3 regions of the Afifella aestuarii genome follow, and region 1 is predicted to be linked to each of the others. Evidence: predicted binding sites of a transcription regulator. Region 1 holds the regulator's gene; each other region holds the start of a gene.
The links. Region 1 encodes PhoB, which activates phosphate uptake and scavenging genes when phosphate is short. Its sites were predicted from a motif close to TGTCATNNANCTGTCAT; they were not measured.
Positions count from the first base shown of each region.

Region 1 (5,700 bases):
CGACGACGGGCCATTGGGAACTCGCCGGCTGCCCGTTGCGCGAGGCCTGGGGTTACTTTCCGACAAGCGAGCCGGCGTTTCCGGCGGAGTTGACGCAGGCGCTGATCGCCGAAGCGGGGCTGCCGGGCATTCTCGGCAACACGCATGCGTCGGGGACGGCGATCATTGCGGAGCTCGGCGAAGAGCATGTGAAGACCGGCAAGCCGATCTGCTACACCTCGGCCGACAGCGTCTTCCAGATCGCCGCGCATGAGGAGGCTTTCGGGCTCGAACGTCTCTATGAGACCTGCCGGATCGCGAGAAAGCTCTGCGACCCGTACCGCATCGGCCGGGTGATCGCCCGCCCCTTTACGGGCGACAGCGCGGAGACTTTCGCGCGCACCGGCAACCGGCGGGATTTCTCCGTGCCGCCGCCGGCGCGAACGCTCCTCGACGAGGCGAAGGAGGCGGGACGCGACGTCTGGGCGATTGGAAAAATCTCCGACATTTTTGCAGGTCACGGCGTGACGCACACGTTGAAGGCGCCGGAGAACGAGAGCCAGTTCGACAAGACGCTGGAGGCGGCGCGGGCGGCGAAGGACGGCGATCTCATCGTCACCAATTTCATCGATTTCGACCAGATCTTCGGCCATCGCCGCGATCCGGCCGGCTATGCGGCGGCGCTCGAAGCCTTCGATCGCCGCCTGCCGGAGCTCTTTGCGCTGTTGAAGCCGGGCGATCTCGTCATCCTGACGGCCGATCACGGCAACGACCCGACCTGGGTGGGCACCGACCACACACGTGAAACCGTGCCGGTTCTGGCCTTCGGTCCGGGCATCGAAGGGCGTCCGGCGGGCGAGCTTTCGACCTATGCCGATGTCGGCCAGACGCTGTCGGCACATCTTGCCCTGCCGCCTCTTGCCGCGGGCGCGAGCCTGATCTGAGGCGATTTCGCCGGTGAATATCGCCTTTCGGTTCAAGGCGGCGGGTTGACCTTGGTGCCGTGACCCATTTCACCCAGGGTGAGACAGAAGCCGCCGACGAACAAGAGACGAGAAGGAGAGGGGCGTGGACGCTTCAACGAGACGGGATGTGACCGTCGTCGATCATCCGATGGTGCAGCACAAGCTGACGATCATGCGCGACAAGGGCACGTCCACGGCGAGTTTCCGCCGCCTGTTGCGCGAGATTGCAGCACTTTTGACCTATGAGGCGACGCGCGACCTGGAATTGACGACGACGACCATCGAGACGCCGCTCGCCACGATGGAGGCGCCGACCCTGGCCGGCAAGAAGCTCGTCTTCGCCTCCATCCTGCGCGCCGGCAACGGCCTTCTGGAAGGCATGCTCGATCTGGTGCCGGCGGCCCGCGTCGCCCATGTCGGGCTCTACCGCGATCCGGAGACGCTGCAGCCGGTGGAATATTACTTCAAGGCGCCGGAAGATCTGCACGAACGCGTCGTCATCGCCGTCGATCCGATGCTGGCGACGTCAAATTCCGCAATCGCCGCGATCCAGCGCCTGAAAGAGCGCGGGGCGAAGGACATCCGCTTCGTCTGCCTGCTCGCCGCGCCCGAAGGCGTGGAACGCTTCCGTGCCGCCCATCCGGACGTGCCGGTGGTGACGGCCGCGATCGACAGCCATCTGAACGAGCACGGCTATATTCTGCCGGGCCTCGGCGATGCCGGCGACCGCATGTACGGGACGAAATAGGGTTTTTCGGCGAGTTGCCTGCTGGACGCTCTTCCCCTCGACTTGAGGATGACGAGCGCATCTGACGCAAGGGCGTTGCAGCGGGCGCCTCTCCCCAGAGGGGAGAGGAAGGGAGCCTGCCGCAGGCCCTGTTCTTCAGTTGCAGCGATGAGGGAGGGGACGCGCTTCCTGGCCGACGTCGGAGCGAAGCCACACGGGAACGAAGAAGCTCTCGCCTCCTCATCACCGCAGATCCCGGCGGGACTGTCCCGAAAAAATCAGGTCGTGACGAACTGTTCGTTGAGGGCGTAGCCGGCGCCGCGGACGGTGCGGATCGGGTCGCGCATGCGGCCGCGGTTGATCGCCTTTCTGAGGCGGCCGACATGCACATCGACGGTGCGTTCGTCGACATAGACGTCGCGGCCCCAGACGCCGTTCAAGAGCTGCTCGCGGGTGAAGACGCGTCCCGGGCTGCGCATCAGGAATTCCAGAAGCCGGAATTCCGTCGGGCCGAGATGGATCTCGCGGCCCCCGCGGAAGACGCGGAAGGTGCCGCGGTCGAGTTCGAGATCGCCGGCGGCGAGCTTGTCGGCGACCATTTCCGGACGCGTGCGGCGCAGGAGCGCCTTCACGCGGGCCATCAGCTCCGGCACCGAGAAGGGTTTGACGACATAATCGTCGGCGCCGGTGGCGAGCCCGCGGATGCGCTCGTCTTCCTCGCCGCGCGCCGTCAGCATGATGACGGGGAGTTTTGCGGTCGCCTCGCGCATTCGAACGCGTCGGCAGAGTTCGATGCCGGAAAGGCCCGGCAGCATCCAATCGAGGACCAGGAGGTCGGGCGCCTCTTCCAGAAGGCGCAATTCCGCATCGTCGCCGCGCCCGACCGTGTCGACGGAATAGCCTTCCGCCTCCAGGTTGTAGCGCAGAAGCAGCGTCAGCGGTTCTTCATCCTCGACGACGAGAATCCGGGGCACCTGCATGGCTCACTCCGTCAACCCGCGGACGGCGCAGTCGCCGCGCGTTCCATCTGCTTGCCGGTGACGAGATAGGTGATCGTCTCGGCGATATTGGTGGCGTGGTCGCCGATGCGCTCGATGTTCTTGGCGCAGAAGAGAAGATGCGTGCACATGCCGATATTGCGCGGATCTTCCATCATGTAGGTGAGCATCTCGCGAAACAGCGACACATACATGGCGTCGATCTCGTCGTCGGAGCGCCACACCGAGATCGCCTTCTGCACGTCGCGCGAGCCATAGGCGTCGAGCACGTCCTTGAGCTGGCGCAGGCCGAGGCTGGCGAGATGTTCGACACCGCGGCGAAGCTGGTGGTTCATCCGCTGGTCTTCGATGGCGAGCGCGCGCTTGGCGATGTTCTTGCCGAGGTCGCCGACGCGTTCCAGATCGTGCGAGATGCGGATCGCGGCGACGGTTTCGCGCAGATCCTGAGCCATCGGCTGGCGCTTGGCGATGACGAGGATCGCCCGCTCTTCGATCTGGTAGTGCATCTGGTTGATCTGGCGGTCGCCGAGGATGACGTCCTGGGCGAGCTGCGCATTGGTGCTCAACAGCGCATTCACCGCCTCGTCGAGCTGCTGTTCGACGAGACCGCCCATTTCGGCGATGGAGCGGGCGAGTTCCCGCAATTCCTCGTCATAGGAGGTGACGATATGTTCAGACACGGGGCTCACTCCTCTCCCGATTAGCCGAAGCGGCCTGTGATGTAGTCCTGGGTGCGCTTGTCGGTGGGGTTGGTGAACATCATGTCCGTCGGCCCCTCCTCGACGAGATAACCCAGATGGAACATGGCCGTGCGCTGCGAGACGCGCGCCGCCTGCTGCATCGAATGCGTGACGATGACGATCGTATAGTTCTCGCGCAGTTCGTCGATCAGCTCTTCCACCTTGGCGGTGGCGATGGGGTCGAGTGCCGAGCACGGCTCGTCCATCAGGATGACTTCCGGGTTCACGGCGATCGCGCGGGCGATGCAAAGGCGCTGCTGCTGGCCGCCGGAGAGGCCGGTGCCGGGTTCGTCGAGCCGGTCCTTGACCTCGTTGAAGAGGCCGGCGCGCTGCAGGCTGGTGGCGACGATCTCTTCGAGGTCGCGCTTGCCGGAGGCGAGGCCGTGAATGCGCGGCCCGTAGGCGACGTTCTCGTAGATCGATTTCGGAAACGGGTTGGGCTTCTGGAAGACCATGCCGACCCGGGCCCTGAGCTCCACGACGTCGAGCGATTTGTCGTAGATGTTCTCGCCGTCGAGCGTGATGTGGCCGGAGACGCGCGCGATGTCGATCGTGTCGTTCATCCGGTTGAGGCATCTGAGGAAGGTGGATTTTCCGCAGCCGGACGGGCCGATCAGCGAGATCACCTGATTTTCCGGCACGTCGAGATCGACGTCGAACAGGGCCTGCTTTTCGGCGTAATGGACGGACACTTTCTCGGCGCGCATTTTCGGCACGGCGGCACTCTCCTGCGGCACTTCGGGCGGCGCTTTCGTCGCCGTGGCTTTGGCCGCGCTCGGGCTGTGGCTGATATCGTTCATGGCGAATTCTCCCAGTTACCAGCGCCGCTCGATGCGCTGGCGCAGCAGGATCGCGATCGCATTGAGGCTGATCATCAGACCAAGCAAGACGATGATGGCGGCATTTGTGCGGGCTTCGAAGAAATTGAAGTTCTCGTTGCCCTGCCAGAGATAGATCTGCACGGGCAGGGCCGTCGCCTGATCCATCGGGCTCGCCGGCACGCTGGCCACAAAGGCGTTCATGCCGATGAGAAGGAGCGGCGCGGTCTCGCCGAGCGCCTGGGCGACGCCGATAATGGTGGCCGTCAGAATGCCCGGAATGGCGAGCGGCAGGACATGGTGGAAGACCATCTGCGTTCGCGAGGCGCCGAGCCCGAGCGCCGCCTCGCGGATCGACGGCGGGATGGCGCGCAAGGTGCCGCGCGTGGCGATGATGATTGTCGGCAGCGTCATCAAGGTGAGGACGAGACCGCCGACGAGCGGCGCCGACAGGGGCAGATGCATCCAGTTGATGAAGATCGAGGCGCCGAGGAGGCCGAAGACGATCGACGGCACGGCGGCGAGGTTGTTGATGTTGACCTCGATGAAATCGGTGAAGCGGTTCGTCGGCGCGAATTCTTCCAGATAGATGGCGCTGGCGACGCCGATCGGGACCGCGAGCATGATGACGACGAGCATCATGTAGAGCGAGCCCATGAAGGCGCCGGCAAGACCGGCCGAGGCCGGCGAGGACCGCGAATCGACGTTGAAGAAGATGCCGGAATTGAAGCTCTGCGTGATGACACCCTTTTCCGCGAGCGCATCGGCGATTTCCTGCTCGCCGGGGGATAGCTGCTGACGGCTTTGTCCGAGCGAGCGGTCGATATTGCCTTTGAGCCAATTGTCGACATTGGCGTCGGCGAGAAGATCGACGTCGATCGTCTGGCCGATGAGGCTCGGATCTTCGAGCACCATGTCGCGCAAGGCATAGCGCTCGCCGCTTGCCACGATGCCGACGATGTCACGAGTCTTGGCGTCGGCGAGATCGGGCGGCAGGACGCCGCGCACGGCGCTTTCCAGGATCTTGTTCCAGCTGACGCGGGCGAGGTCGCGCCGCCAGTCGGTCAGCTCGGCCTCGAATTCGGCCGGGTTCTGATCCGCCTTCTGGACCGGCGGCTGCCCGACGTCGATGACATCGGCATTGAGCGAAATCTGAAGATGCAGGGTCGACTGCCAGAAGGCCGGAACGCCCTTGAAGAGGACGGAGCCGAAGAGCACCGCCACCATGGCTAGGGCGGCAAAGATCGCGGCAAGGCCGAGCACCTGAAAACGGCGCTCCTGCGCATGACGGCGCTTGAGGCTGGCCCGGACGGCGTTGAGTTGGCTGTCGACGGGCGCCGAAGCGGACACGGTGTCGGTCGCGCTCATTCGTACTGCTCCCGGTATTTGCGGACGATGTAGAGCGCCACGACGTTGAGGCCGAGCGTCATGATGAAAAGCGTGAGGCCGAGGGCGAAGGCAACGAGCGATTGC
Region 1 covers NZ_SAUF01000002.1:302,338-308,037, forward strand. The annotation lists gene EO094_RS09875 (phosphopentomutase) at 1-923, shown strand, start outside; gene upp (uracil phosphoribosyltransferase) at 1,048-1,692, shown strand; gene phoB (phosphate regulon transcriptional regulator PhoB) at 1,950-2,645, opposite strand; gene phoU (phosphate signaling complex protein PhoU) at 2,663-3,349, opposite strand; gene pstB (phosphate ABC transporter ATP-binding protein PstB) at 3,370-4,116, opposite strand; gene pstA (phosphate ABC transporter permease PstA) at 4,225-5,595, opposite strand; gene pstC (phosphate ABC transporter permease subunit PstC) at 5,592-5,700, opposite strand, start outside.

Region 2 (5,700 bases), on a different contig from region 1:
GGGAAACATCGAGACGGCGAGAATCGTCAAAAGCAGGACGCTGCGGCCACGAAACTCGATTCGCGACAGGGCGTAAGCCGCCGTCACCGCCAGAAAAAGCGAGATCGCCACCACCACGAAGGCGACGATGACGGAATTCAAGATGTTGAGCGGGAAGACACCGTTGACGAGCACGTCGCGATAATTGGCGAGCGAAAAATCCGTCGGCAGATAGTCGACGCGAAAGAGCGCCGTACCCGATTTGAAGCTCGTCAGAATGGCGTAATAGAACGGGAAGACCGAGAAGAGCACGATCAGGACGACGAGGGCATAGAAGGCCGCGCGCTTGACGAGGACCGGCATCTCAGCGCCCTCCGCCGAGATTGAGCCGCGCCGCCTTGATGTAGACGAGCGTGATCGCCGCGATCACCAGGAAGAGGAGCGTCGAGGCCGCCGAACCGTAGGCGAACTGATCGAACTGAAAGAGGTTTTCCTGCGCGAAGACCGACATCGTCTTCGTCTCGGTGTTGTTGGGGGTCAGCACGTAGATGAGGTCGAAGACGCGCAGGGCATCGAGCGCCCGGAAGATGACGGCCACGAGGATCGCCGGGCGAATGAGCGGCAGCGTCACCTTGAAGAACACCTTGACCGGATGGACGCCGTCGATCTTCGCCGCTTCGTAGACGTCGGAGGGCACCATCTGCAGCCCGGCGAGGATGAGAAGCGCCATGAACGGCGTCGTCTTCCACACATCGACGATGATGACGGCCCACATCGCCGTCTCCGGCGAGGCGGTCCAGGCGATCGGATGGGAGAGGATGCCGACCGACATCAACATGTCGTTCAGGATGCCGAACTGGTCGTTCATCATCCAAGCCCACATCTTGGCCGAGACGATCGTCGGGATCGCCCAAGGGATGAGAACGGCAGCGCGCACAAAGCCGCGCCCACGAAACGGGACGTTGAGCACGAGCGCCACGATGAGACCGAAGACGGTTTCGATCGAGACGGAGACAAGGGTGTAATAGACGGTGTTCCACACCGCGTTCCACCATTGAGCGTCAAAGAAGAGGCCGAACCATTCGCCGGTCCCGTCGCCATAATCGACATATTCGAAATAGTTGCGCAGGCCGACGAATCGGGCGGCGTCGAGATCGGCCAAACTCGCATCGGTGAAGGAGAACCAGATCGTCTGCAGAAGCGGCCAGCCGGCGACGAAAGCGAGGACGGCGAGCATCGGCGTGAGAAAGAGCCAGGCGGAGGCGAGCCGCTGCCTGGAAAGCGCGGAGCGCGCCGCGGGCTGTTCTTCAGTCCGCATCGCCTCGTCGGTCGGCGGGGCGCCCAGGGTCGCGTTCGTCATCGCCAGCCGTCCCGCTTCAGCCGGCGCAGCCGGTGTTCCAGCGTCTGAAGGTTGGTTTCCGCCGATGCCGCGCCTGCAAGCGTCTCGTTGACGGCCGTCCAGAACTCCTTCGACACTTCGTTGTACTGCCGCTTCGTGGGGGCGGAGGGCCGCGGCACCGCCTTTTCGACGACATCTGCCCATTCGGCGATGATCGGCTGGCTTTCGGCGATGTCCGGATCGTCATAGAGCGCTGGGATCGTCGGCAGCCGCGCATAAGTGAGCGCCCGCTCCTTCTGCGCCCGGCGGGACGACAGGAAGCGGACGAGCTCGATCGCTTCTTTCTTGTGCTTGGAATATTTCGACACGGCGAGGTTCCAGCCGCCGAGGCAGGGAGCCGATTGGCTGCCAGGCTCGGCCGGCAGCGTCGTCACCTCAAACTTGCCTTTGACCGGAGAATCCTCGCCGTTCGACAGCGCATAGGCGTAAGGCCAGTTGCGCATGAAGACGGCATTGCCGGTCTGCCAGACGCCGCGGGCCTCCTCTTCCTTATAGGCGAGCACACCTGCAGGGGCGATGTCCCTCACCCAGCCATGCGCCCGCTCCAGCGCCTGGACGGCCCTCTCGTTGTTGATCGTGATCTCGCCCTCAGGCGAAACGATCTGCCCGCCGCCGCTCGAGGCGACCCATTCCAGCCCGTTGCAGGTGAGCCCCTCATAGGGGGCGCCCTGAAAGACGAAACCGTAGATCTGACCGTTGCCGGCGGCGCGTTCCTTATCCTGGATCTCTTTGGCGGTCTCGGTCAGCTCCTCCCACGTCGTGGGCGGTTTCCTGCCGTATTTTTCCAGAAGGTCCTTGCGATAGAAGAGAGCCGGCGCATCCGTATACATGGGGAATGCGACGAGCCGCCCCTCGACGGTCTGCGATTCGATCACGGAGGGGAAATGGTCGCCGATGACGTCGGCCATGGCGTCGCGCAAATCAACGAACTGATTCGCAAGCTGAGGCGCCCAGATGACGTCGACACGGTAGATGTCGATATCGTCGGTGCCAGCCGCCAGCCACAAGCGATATTGCCCGAACTGGTCGCTCGTCGAAGCCGGCATCTCGACGATGTCGACCTGGTGGCCGGTTTCCGCCTCGAATTCCGCAAGCTGCGTGCGCAATTCCTGAATATCGGCACCGACGGAGCCGGAGACAATCGAAAGCTCGGCGGCAGAAACCTCGCCGGTTGCAAGAGCCAATGTCGCAGCAACGGCCATCGCCGCGCGGCCAAACCGCATGTTCCCCTCCCATCCGGCCGGTGTTTCCCGGCTCTTTCCTGTCTTGCGTTCGTATCTCAACGATCATCCGCAGCGCTGGTTGGGGGAAAGTCTAGCCGGTCACGGCGGCATATTGGGAGTCCTTTGCGGGAGGGCTGGCCGCGATCTTGTCGATTCTGTGCTTTTCTTCTTTCCTTGGATTGCGCAAAAGCTTGCCGCGACCAATCGACCGTGATCGTGCCTCCACTCCTCTCAAGGCCGGCCACGTCACTCCAATGTCATGTTTTTCTTATGGAATATGGCAACTCTGGTCGATGTCGGCGCGATCGTTTAAGGAGAGCGCATGAGATCGAGATTCCCCAGGGGCAGGGAGGCCATGCAGGGACGGCATCATCTCTCTCCGCGACGACTGGTGCGGCGTTTTGCGCCTGGTCTCGGAAGAGCTCGGGGCAGCGGTTTCGTACGCCCATTCGCAAAACCGGGTCGCGCCCCTTGGCGGGCAGCCCGCCATATCGGAACCCTCGGACGGCTCGGAGATCTCGAGGCGCGGCTTGCCCGCTCGCCCTCTGAGATCCGACGTTCGCAAGGGCTGCGCTATCACGTCTTCTACGAAGAGATGGCAGCCATAGCCGACGAGGAAACCTATCAGCGGCGGCGCGACGCCGATCCTTACGACCTCATCTGCGATCATCTTCTGGTGCTCGATCACGCCGTCCCACGGCGACCATTCCTGCGCTCGAAGCCCGAGATCGTCGGCACCTACCGGCTGTTGCGGCAGGAAATTGCTGAGATCAACGGCGGCTTCTACTCGGCCGGGGAATATGATGTCGGATCACTCGTCGCGCGTTATCCGCATCTGCGCTTTCTGGAGCTCGGCCGCTCCTGCGTGCTGAAACCCTACCGCGACAAGCGGACGGTTGAGCTCCTCTGGCACGGCATCTGGAGCTACGTGCTGATGCACGGCATGGACGTGATGATCGGTTGTGCCAGCATTCCGGGCACCGATCCCGACAAGCTCGCTTTGCCTTTGAGCTTCCTGCATCACAACGCGCTGGCGCCGGAAGAATGGCGGGTGCGGGCGGTCGAGGAGCGTTACGTCGAGATGAACCGCATGGCTGCGGATGAGATCGACGCCAAGGCGGCGCTGCGCCAGCTTCCGCCGCTGATCAAAGGCTATCTCCGCCTCGGCGGCTATATCGGTGAAGGTGCCGTCGTCGACTATCAGTTCGGCACAACGGATATCCTGATCATCCTGCCGGTCAGCGCGCTCAACCCGCGCTATGTGGACCATTTCGGCAATGACGCGAGCCGGTTCGCGGCGCCTGCTCCGCCGTCCGGGCGGCGGCGGTTCGTGCCGCTGCGGCGCAACCTGACGTAAAGCGCCCCCTCGCCTCCGTGATGGCGTGAGGCGTGCTCATAAGCGACGACGAGCTCGCGGAACGCGGGCTCTGCGAGCCATCGCGGCACCATCGTTTTTAACACCCCCTCGCCCTCCGAACGGCCTTTGCCGGTGATGACGAGGACCAGGACATGGCCGCGCGCCTGCGCGCCCCCCAGAAATGCCAGGAGGCGATCATGGGCGCGTTGCTGGGTCATGCCGTGCAGGTCGATGCGCGCGTCGGGCTCAAGGCGGCCGCGCAGGAGACGGCGCTTCAGCCGGGGCTCAAGCGCTGCGGCGGCGTGCGGTGCGGTGCGGGGTTTCGGTTCGGGAGAAAAGACCGCGTCGACGGGTGGTGGAGCTGGGCTGCGCTTTCCCGCCGTGATGGCGGAGGCGCTCGTCTGGGGCGCCGCATCACCCTGCGGCGTCGCTGCCTGAGCAGCGAGCTCGTCGCTGAGGGACCGGCTCTTCAGGGGCCGTACGGTCCGGCGAACCTTATCCCAAAGCGCCTTGTCCTCGGACGAAAGCTGTTTGCGGGCCATCTCAGACCGTCGCTTTCGGGAGAAGGAGACGCAGGACGCCGCGATCTCGGATCTCGCCGGCGGCCTTCCCGGCTTCCTCGCCTGAACCTGCAAAGATATCGGCCCGCCCCGCGCCCTTGATCGCCGAGCCCACATCCTGCGCGACCATCAGGCGGCAGAACGGGCCTGGCCCGAAGCCTGGAAGCGGGGGCGCTGAGACAAACACCGGCAGATGGAGGGCGGCAAAGCCCGGATCGACGGCGAGGCTGCGCCCGGCGCTGAGCGGGACACCGGCCGCCCCCAAAGGGCCGTCTTCGGAGGCGAGATCGATAATCTCTTTGAAAAAAATAAACGACCGGTTCTCGGCCATGAGGCGGCGTCCGGCCTGGCGATGCGCCTTGAGCCAATGTTCGAGGCCGGCTTTTCCGGCAGCGTCCCTGGCAAGATAGCCGCGCTCGACGGCGAGGCGGCCGATCGAGGTGTAGGCATGGCCCGATTTGCCCGCAAAGCCGATGCGCATATGCCGGCCGTCACCGAGAGAGAGCCGTGCGGAGCCTTGAACATGGATGAAAAAGAGATCGACGGGATCCGCCACATAGGCGAGCTCGAGACCGCGGCCCGCCAAGGCACCGGCTTCGATCGCCGAGCGATCGGGGCAAAGGGGAGGCCGGTCCGTGATCTCGATTTGGACGGCCTCGTCGGGGGGCCGATAGATCGGCACGCCGAACGCGTCGGAAGGCTCACGCCGGGCTTCGATTACGGGTTCGTAATAGCCAGTGAGGAGGCCCTCGGTGGCGGAGGGCGCCAGCGCAAAAAAGGTTTCGAAGAAGCTGCGAGCTTCGGCGGATGACGGGTCGGCCTGCACACGCAACGCACCCTCCGCGGCCGCCTTCAGACCCGGAAGCATGTCCGGCGAGGATGTTTCCTCAGCGCCGAGCCGTTCCGCCGATTTGCGGAAGGCCCGAAAGGCGGCGCGATGATCGTCCTCAGGCCAGCCTGCGAGGGATTTGAGAGACAGCTGACGACACTCGTCCGCGTCGGAGGGGGACAAGGTCAGCTTTGCGATGGACGAGGTCGGGGCATCTCCAGCCACCGGCGGTGCTCAGCTGGAGCCGGTTGCGACCAGCTCCCAGTTGGGATCGCGGCTCGTCGTGGCACGGGCGAAGGTCCAGACCTCATCGGGCTTTTGGACTGTGTTGGGATCGCCCTCGATCACCCGAC
Region 2 covers NZ_SAUF01000001.1:169,959-175,658, forward strand. The annotation lists gene EO094_RS00720 (carbohydrate ABC transporter permease) at 1-342, opposite strand, end outside; gene EO094_RS00725 (carbohydrate ABC transporter permease) at 344-1,339, opposite strand; gene EO094_RS00730 (ABC transporter substrate-binding protein) at 1,336-2,601, opposite strand; gene olsB (l-ornithine N(alpha)-acyltransferase) at 2,957-3,958, shown strand; gene EO094_RS00740 (Smr/MutS family protein) at 3,859-4,500, opposite strand; gene mltA (murein transglycosylase A) at 4,502-5,572, opposite strand; gene EO094_RS00750 (Tim44/TimA family putative adaptor protein) at 5,582-5,700, opposite strand, start outside.
Region 2: a site for PhoB is predicted at 2,857-2,873, ahead of olsB (l-ornithine N(alpha)-acyltransferase). Genes of this name have one in related genera too.

Region 3 (5,700 bases), on a different contig from region 1:
GCTTTTCCTTGCCCTTGAACTGTTCGGCCGGACGTCCATCGAGGAGAACGGTGGAGCCGTCATCGAGATGCGAACGGACGTCATCGCTCGAGACGAGCAGTTCCGGCCGCAGTTGCGCCTTGAAGTCGGCGGCAACGATTTCGGGCGTATCCGTCGCAAGCGTCGTGCTCGGATCGGCATTCCAGGCGCGGTAGCCGCCATTCAAAATGGCGAGGTGATCGAGGCCCGCGAGCTTGAGCGTCCAATAGATGCGCGTCGCGCCGCCGAACTCGCTGGAGCTCGACGCGGCCGGGACAATGACGATGGTCTCGTCGCCGGAAATCCCCAGGCTGCCGATATGTTTCTCAAGAGCTGAAAGCTCCGGAAGCTGACCGGGAACGCCGTCACGCGTCGCGCGCCAGCCGCCCGGATAGGGTGCGTGGACGGCGCCCGGAATGTGGCCTTCCGCATAGGGATCGGATCCGTCCGCCTCGCCCCTCGTATCGAGAACGACGAGATCTGGCTGGTCGAGATTGGTCTTGAGCCAGTCGACGTCCACGAGAGGCCCGGGAACGTCGGCGGCGTGGGCGTGCCCGACAAAGCTGAAGCAGGCTGCGGCCGTGAGAATGATGGCGGCTGCCAGTTCCACGGGAACCAGCCGGCCGAAAAGACGATGATGGGTCATGCGACCTCCGAAATGTGACGTGGCGCCGACCCGGGGGGAAGAGTGGCGCCACCAGCGTCATCCGTGATGACGGAAACTGAGAACGGTTCTCAATGTAGGGCGGAGACAGGCTGCTCCCAAAGCATGCCGATGCGCCTTGCGGCGACAGAGCGCATCTCTGTCCTGCCGAGTGGACGATCGGGAGAATGTTATTCGCTCGCGTCTGGCGAGGCATTCCGAGCGGAGCTTCGTCGGCGCACTTCTGGCTTTTCGGAGCCCGGCTGTATGTGTGGGAAGTTTCCGGCCGCGATCTAGAGATCTGCGGAGCTCAAGGCGGAGATATCCAAGAAATACTGTTTCACTACACTTCCGCAACGGCAATCGTGGCGGTTTTGTCACAATCGCTTACCGAAGACGCGGAGCACGTCCGGTGTCGGCGTTCCGCGATTGCTTGTCCTAAAGACGCATGGCTTAGTGCTGCCACATGTGAGCCAAACGAATCGGGGGAGGGAGCGAATGCACAAACTGAAGAGGCATCTCGGCCATAGCGTGGCCGCCGCCGCACTCATCGCGGTGACAGCGAGCAGCATGGCGCATGCAGGCGCATTCGCGCTGCGCGAGCAGAGTGCTTATGGTCAGGGTATGGCCTTTGCCGGCATGGCAGCGGGCGGCAGCCTGTCGTCGATGTTCTGGAACCCGGCGACACTGAGCGCCGTCATGGGCTTCCAGAGTGAGAGCGTGATTTCCTATATCGCGCCGCGCTCGGATGTCGATATTCTCTCGCCCTTCCCGCAGAACGAAGGGGATATCGCCGAGAACGCGCCCGTGCCCGCTTCTTATTACGGCTACCGGGTGAACGACAACATCATCCTCGGCCTCGGCATCAACGCGCCGTTCGGGCTTGCGACGAAATACGATTACAATTCGCTCGTGCGCACCAGCGGTATTGCGGGAACGACGGAAGTCTTCACGATGGCGGCCAACCCGGTCGTCGCCTATCAGTTCAATGATTACCTCACCATCGCCGTTGGCGCGGTCGTGGAATACGCCAATGTTCGCCTGACCGGCCAAACGCTTCCGGTATTCGGTGTCTCGGCCCTCGACGATGCGGACGACGTCGGGTTCGGCATGACCGCCGGTATTCAGTTGAAGCCGATGGACGGCACGGAAATCGGTATTGGTTATCGCTCCCGCATCGACCACGATCTCGAAGGCCCGCTCGTGACCCAGATCGGGCGGTTCGATGTCGACGCAGACGGTTTCGACATGCCGGACAAGGTGAGCGTCGGCTTGCGTCAGCGCATCATGGATGGTTTCCGGCTGACGGCCGGCCTCGAATGGGCGAATTGGAGCCGCTTCCAGACGGTGACGCTGAGCGGCGCGCCGGCACCGATCCCCCTGGGCTTCGAGTATGAAGACAGCTGGTATTTCGCTCTCGGTGGCGAATACGACGTCAATCCGGACCTCACGGTGCGTGCCGGTGTGGCGCGTGAATTGTCGCCGAACGACAATGCCAACCGCTCCTTCCGCCTGCCGGACAACGATCGCTGGTGGTTCTCCGCTGGTGCGAGCTATCAGGCGACCGAGCGTTTCTCCTTCGACGTCGGCTATTCCTACATCACGGCCGATGACACCGATCTCATTCCGGCGGCTGCCGGAGGCCCGCTCTCCAACGGTCCTTTTGACGGCACCTCGGATGGCTCCGTGCACATCCTGTCTGCGGCTTTGAAGATGAAGTTCGGCGGCCCGCGCACGGAAGAGCCGATCGTCGCCAAATACTGAGGCTTCGTCGAAGTCCTGGAATTCGAAAGGGGCCGGCTGACCGGCCCCTTTTTTGTGCCTTCTGCTTTTGTGATGGCCTTGGTTCAGAGCACGGCCGTTGCGAGCATCCTTCCTCACCAAAACTGCCTTGAGGCAGGCCGTGTGGTCGCGCTCAAAAAGCGACCGGAAGCAGGCCTCCGTCGACCCGGAAATTCTGTCCCGTGATGTAGCCGGCCTGCGCCGAGCAGAGGAAGGCGGCGAGCTCGCCGAATTCTTCCGGCGTTCCGAAGCGCCCGGCGGGAATTGCAGCCGCCTCGCGCTTCGCCGCCTCGTCCTCGCTGATCCCGGTCTTTTCGGCCTGCCAGGAGATCCCCGCACGTAGGCGGTCCGTGTCCATCTTGCCGGGCAGGATGTTGTTGATGGTGACGTTGTGGGGCACGAATTCGCGGCACACTCCGGCGAGGAAGGCCGTCAAACCAGCCCGGGCACCAGAGGAAAGGTCGAGGCCCGGGATCGGCATCAGCACCGACAGGGAGGTGATGTTGACGATCCGCCCGAAGCCGCGGTCGACCATGCCGTCGGCGACGGCCTGAATGAGTTCGATCGGTGTCACCATGTTCTGGGTGACGCCCTCCAACATGTCCTCGCGCGTCAGTTCGCGGAAGCCGCGGCGGGGCGGACCGCCATTATTGTTGATCAAAATATCGACCGCCTTTGCCGCGGTGAGAACGCGCTCTTGTCCCTCACGGCTGCCGATATCGGCGGCGACCGCGGTGACGTCGGCGCCCAGAAGTCGGAGATCGCTTGCCGTTGTCTCCAGGCTCTCCGCGTTGCGGCCATTGATGATGAGCCGGCAGCCGGCTTTGGCGAGCGCTTCCGCGCAGCCTTTCCCCAGCCCGCGGCTTGAGGCGCATACGACGGCTGTCCGTCCTTCGATGCCGAGATCCATGGCGTTCTCCTATGTTTGTTGACGTTTTCTAGGGGAGGCGGCTTTTCATTCCAGCGCGGGACGCCCTGCCGCAGCTTTGCGTCGGCCGATGTCACACAACTGATACCTGAATCGGGTTTTTCATGCTTGAAAGACATGGGAAGCACGGCGATGGCTCCGCCAAATCATTTCCGGACATTGTTTCTATCTGACATTCATCTCGGCACGCGCGGGTGCCAGGCCGAGCTGTTGTTGGAGTTTCTGAAGGTGCATGACGCCGAGACGATTTATCTCGTCGGAGATATCGTCGACGGCTGGCGCCTGCGCCGGGGCTGGTACTGGCCTCAGTACCACAACGACGTGGTGCAGAAGCTTCTGCGCAAGGGCCGCAAGGGCGCCAAGCTCGTCTATATCCCGGGCAACCACGACGAATTCTTGCGCGGCTATCTCGGCAGCCATTTCGGCGGCATCGAAGTGTGTGACAGCGTCATCCATGAGACGGCCGACGGACGCCGCTTCCTGATCATCCACGGCGACCAGTTCGACGTCGTCGTGCGCCATGCCAGATGGCTCGCCTTCCTGGGCGACTGGGCCTATGTCACGGCTCTCGGCGTCAACACCTACGTCAATCAGCTGCGGCGCGCTCTCGGCTTTTCTTACTGGTCGCTGTCGGCCTGGGCGAAGCTAAAGGTCAAGAACGCCGTGAATTTCATCGGTGCGTTCGAAGAAGCGCTCTCGGCGGAGGCGCAGCGCCAGGGCGCCGACGGGGTCGTGTGCGGGCATATCCACCATGCGGCCATTCGCGACGACAGCAATGGCATCAAATACGTCAATTGCGGTGACTGGGTCGAAAGCTGTACCGCGGTGGCCGAGCATCACGACGGGCGGATGGAGATTATCCGCTGGTCGGAGATCATGCGGGCCGCCCCTTTGAGTGAGCCGCATCACGCTCCGACACCGGTTGCTGCCTGAGCATGACCCGATGAGGCTCGTCATTGTCACCGACGCCTGGTTCCCCCAGGTCAACGGGGTTGTGCGCTCGCTCAAGCGGGTTGTCGATATTCTGACCGAGGGCGGCGACGAGGTCACGGTGATCGCGCCGGAGCGCTTTTCCACGCTGCCGATGCCGACCTATCCGGACATCCGCCTTTCCGTGACGACGAAGACGCGTGTCGGCCGCATGATCGAGGCGGCGCGCCCCGATTGCATTCACATCGCGACCGAGGGTCCGCTCGGTTTTCTGGCGCGGCGCCATTGCCTGAAGACGGGGCAGCGCTTCACCACGAGCTACCACACTAAGTTTCCCGAATATGTGCGTGCGCGGGCGCCGGTGCCGCTTGGGGCGCTCTACGGGATGATGCGCTGGTTCCACAACGCCGCCGCCGGCTGCATGGTCGCGACGCCTTCTCTGGAGGCCGAGCTCACGGAACGCGGCTTCCGCAATCTGATGCGCTGGTCGCGCGGGGTCGATTCCCATCTCTTCCATCCGCGTGCCGGGGCCGACCTCGGATTGCCGCGCCCGGTATTCTTGAATGTCGGCCGTGTCGCCGTGGAAAAGAACCTCGCGGCGTTCACGTCGCTCGACCTGCCCGGTTCCAAGGTCGTCGTAGGCGACGGGCCGGCCCTTGCCGATCTGAAAGCGCGTCATCCGGATGTGCATTTCCTTGGAGCCATGGAAGGCGAGGAGCTTGCCCATGCCTACGCGGCTGCGGATGTTTTCGTCTTTCCGAGCCTGACGGACACGTTTGGCAACGTTCTCCTGGAGGCGCTCGCCTCCGGCCTGCCGGTTGCCGCATATCCCGTCACCGGCCCGAGCGATGTGATCGTGGAACCGGAGATCGGGGTTTTGAGCCAGGATCTGCGGGCTGCGGCGCTTCAGTGCCTCGATCTTTCGGGAGAGGCGGCGCGGGCCTATGCGACGCGCTTCAGCTGGGATGCGAGCGTGCAGGAATTTCGCGAGAATCTCGTCAAGGCACAGGGGCCGGACTGCCAGCTCGCCGCATGACGTCGTAGAATAGCGGATACGATACTTTTCTACCTCTTCAAAGCGGATGAAAAACGCCTTAAGGGCGATCCATGACCCTGCCGGTTTCTCTCAACGATATCGAGGCTGCTGCGACCCGCCTGCAAGGGCGAGCCATGCGGACGCCTCTCATTGCTGCGCCAGCCTTGTCGGAGCAATTCGCCGCCCGCGTCTTCCTGAAGCCGGAATGCATGCAGCGGACCGGCTCGTTCAAGTTTCGCGGAGCCTACAATGCGCTGATGGCGGCGGGCGACGCCGCTGCGGGCGGCGTGGTCGCCTGTTCGTCTGGCAATCACGCCCAGGGCGTTGCGGAGGCGGCGCGTCTCGCAGGCGTGCCGGCGACGA
Region 3 covers NZ_SAUF01000001.1:1,643,940-1,649,639, forward strand. The annotation lists gene EO094_RS07715 (sulfurtransferase) at 1-664, opposite strand, end outside; gene EO094_RS07720 (OmpP1/FadL family transporter) at 1,160-2,425, shown strand; gene EO094_RS07725 (SDR family oxidoreductase) at 2,577-3,353, opposite strand; gene EO094_RS07730 (UDP-2,3-diacylglucosamine diphosphatase) at 3,504-4,304, shown strand; gene EO094_RS07735 (glycosyltransferase family 4 protein) at 4,315-5,337, shown strand; gene EO094_RS07740 (threonine ammonia-lyase) at 5,409-5,700, shown strand, end outside.
Region 3: a site for PhoB is predicted at 3,443-3,459, ahead of EO094_RS07730 (UDP-2,3-diacylglucosamine diphosphatase). Genes of this name have one in related genera too.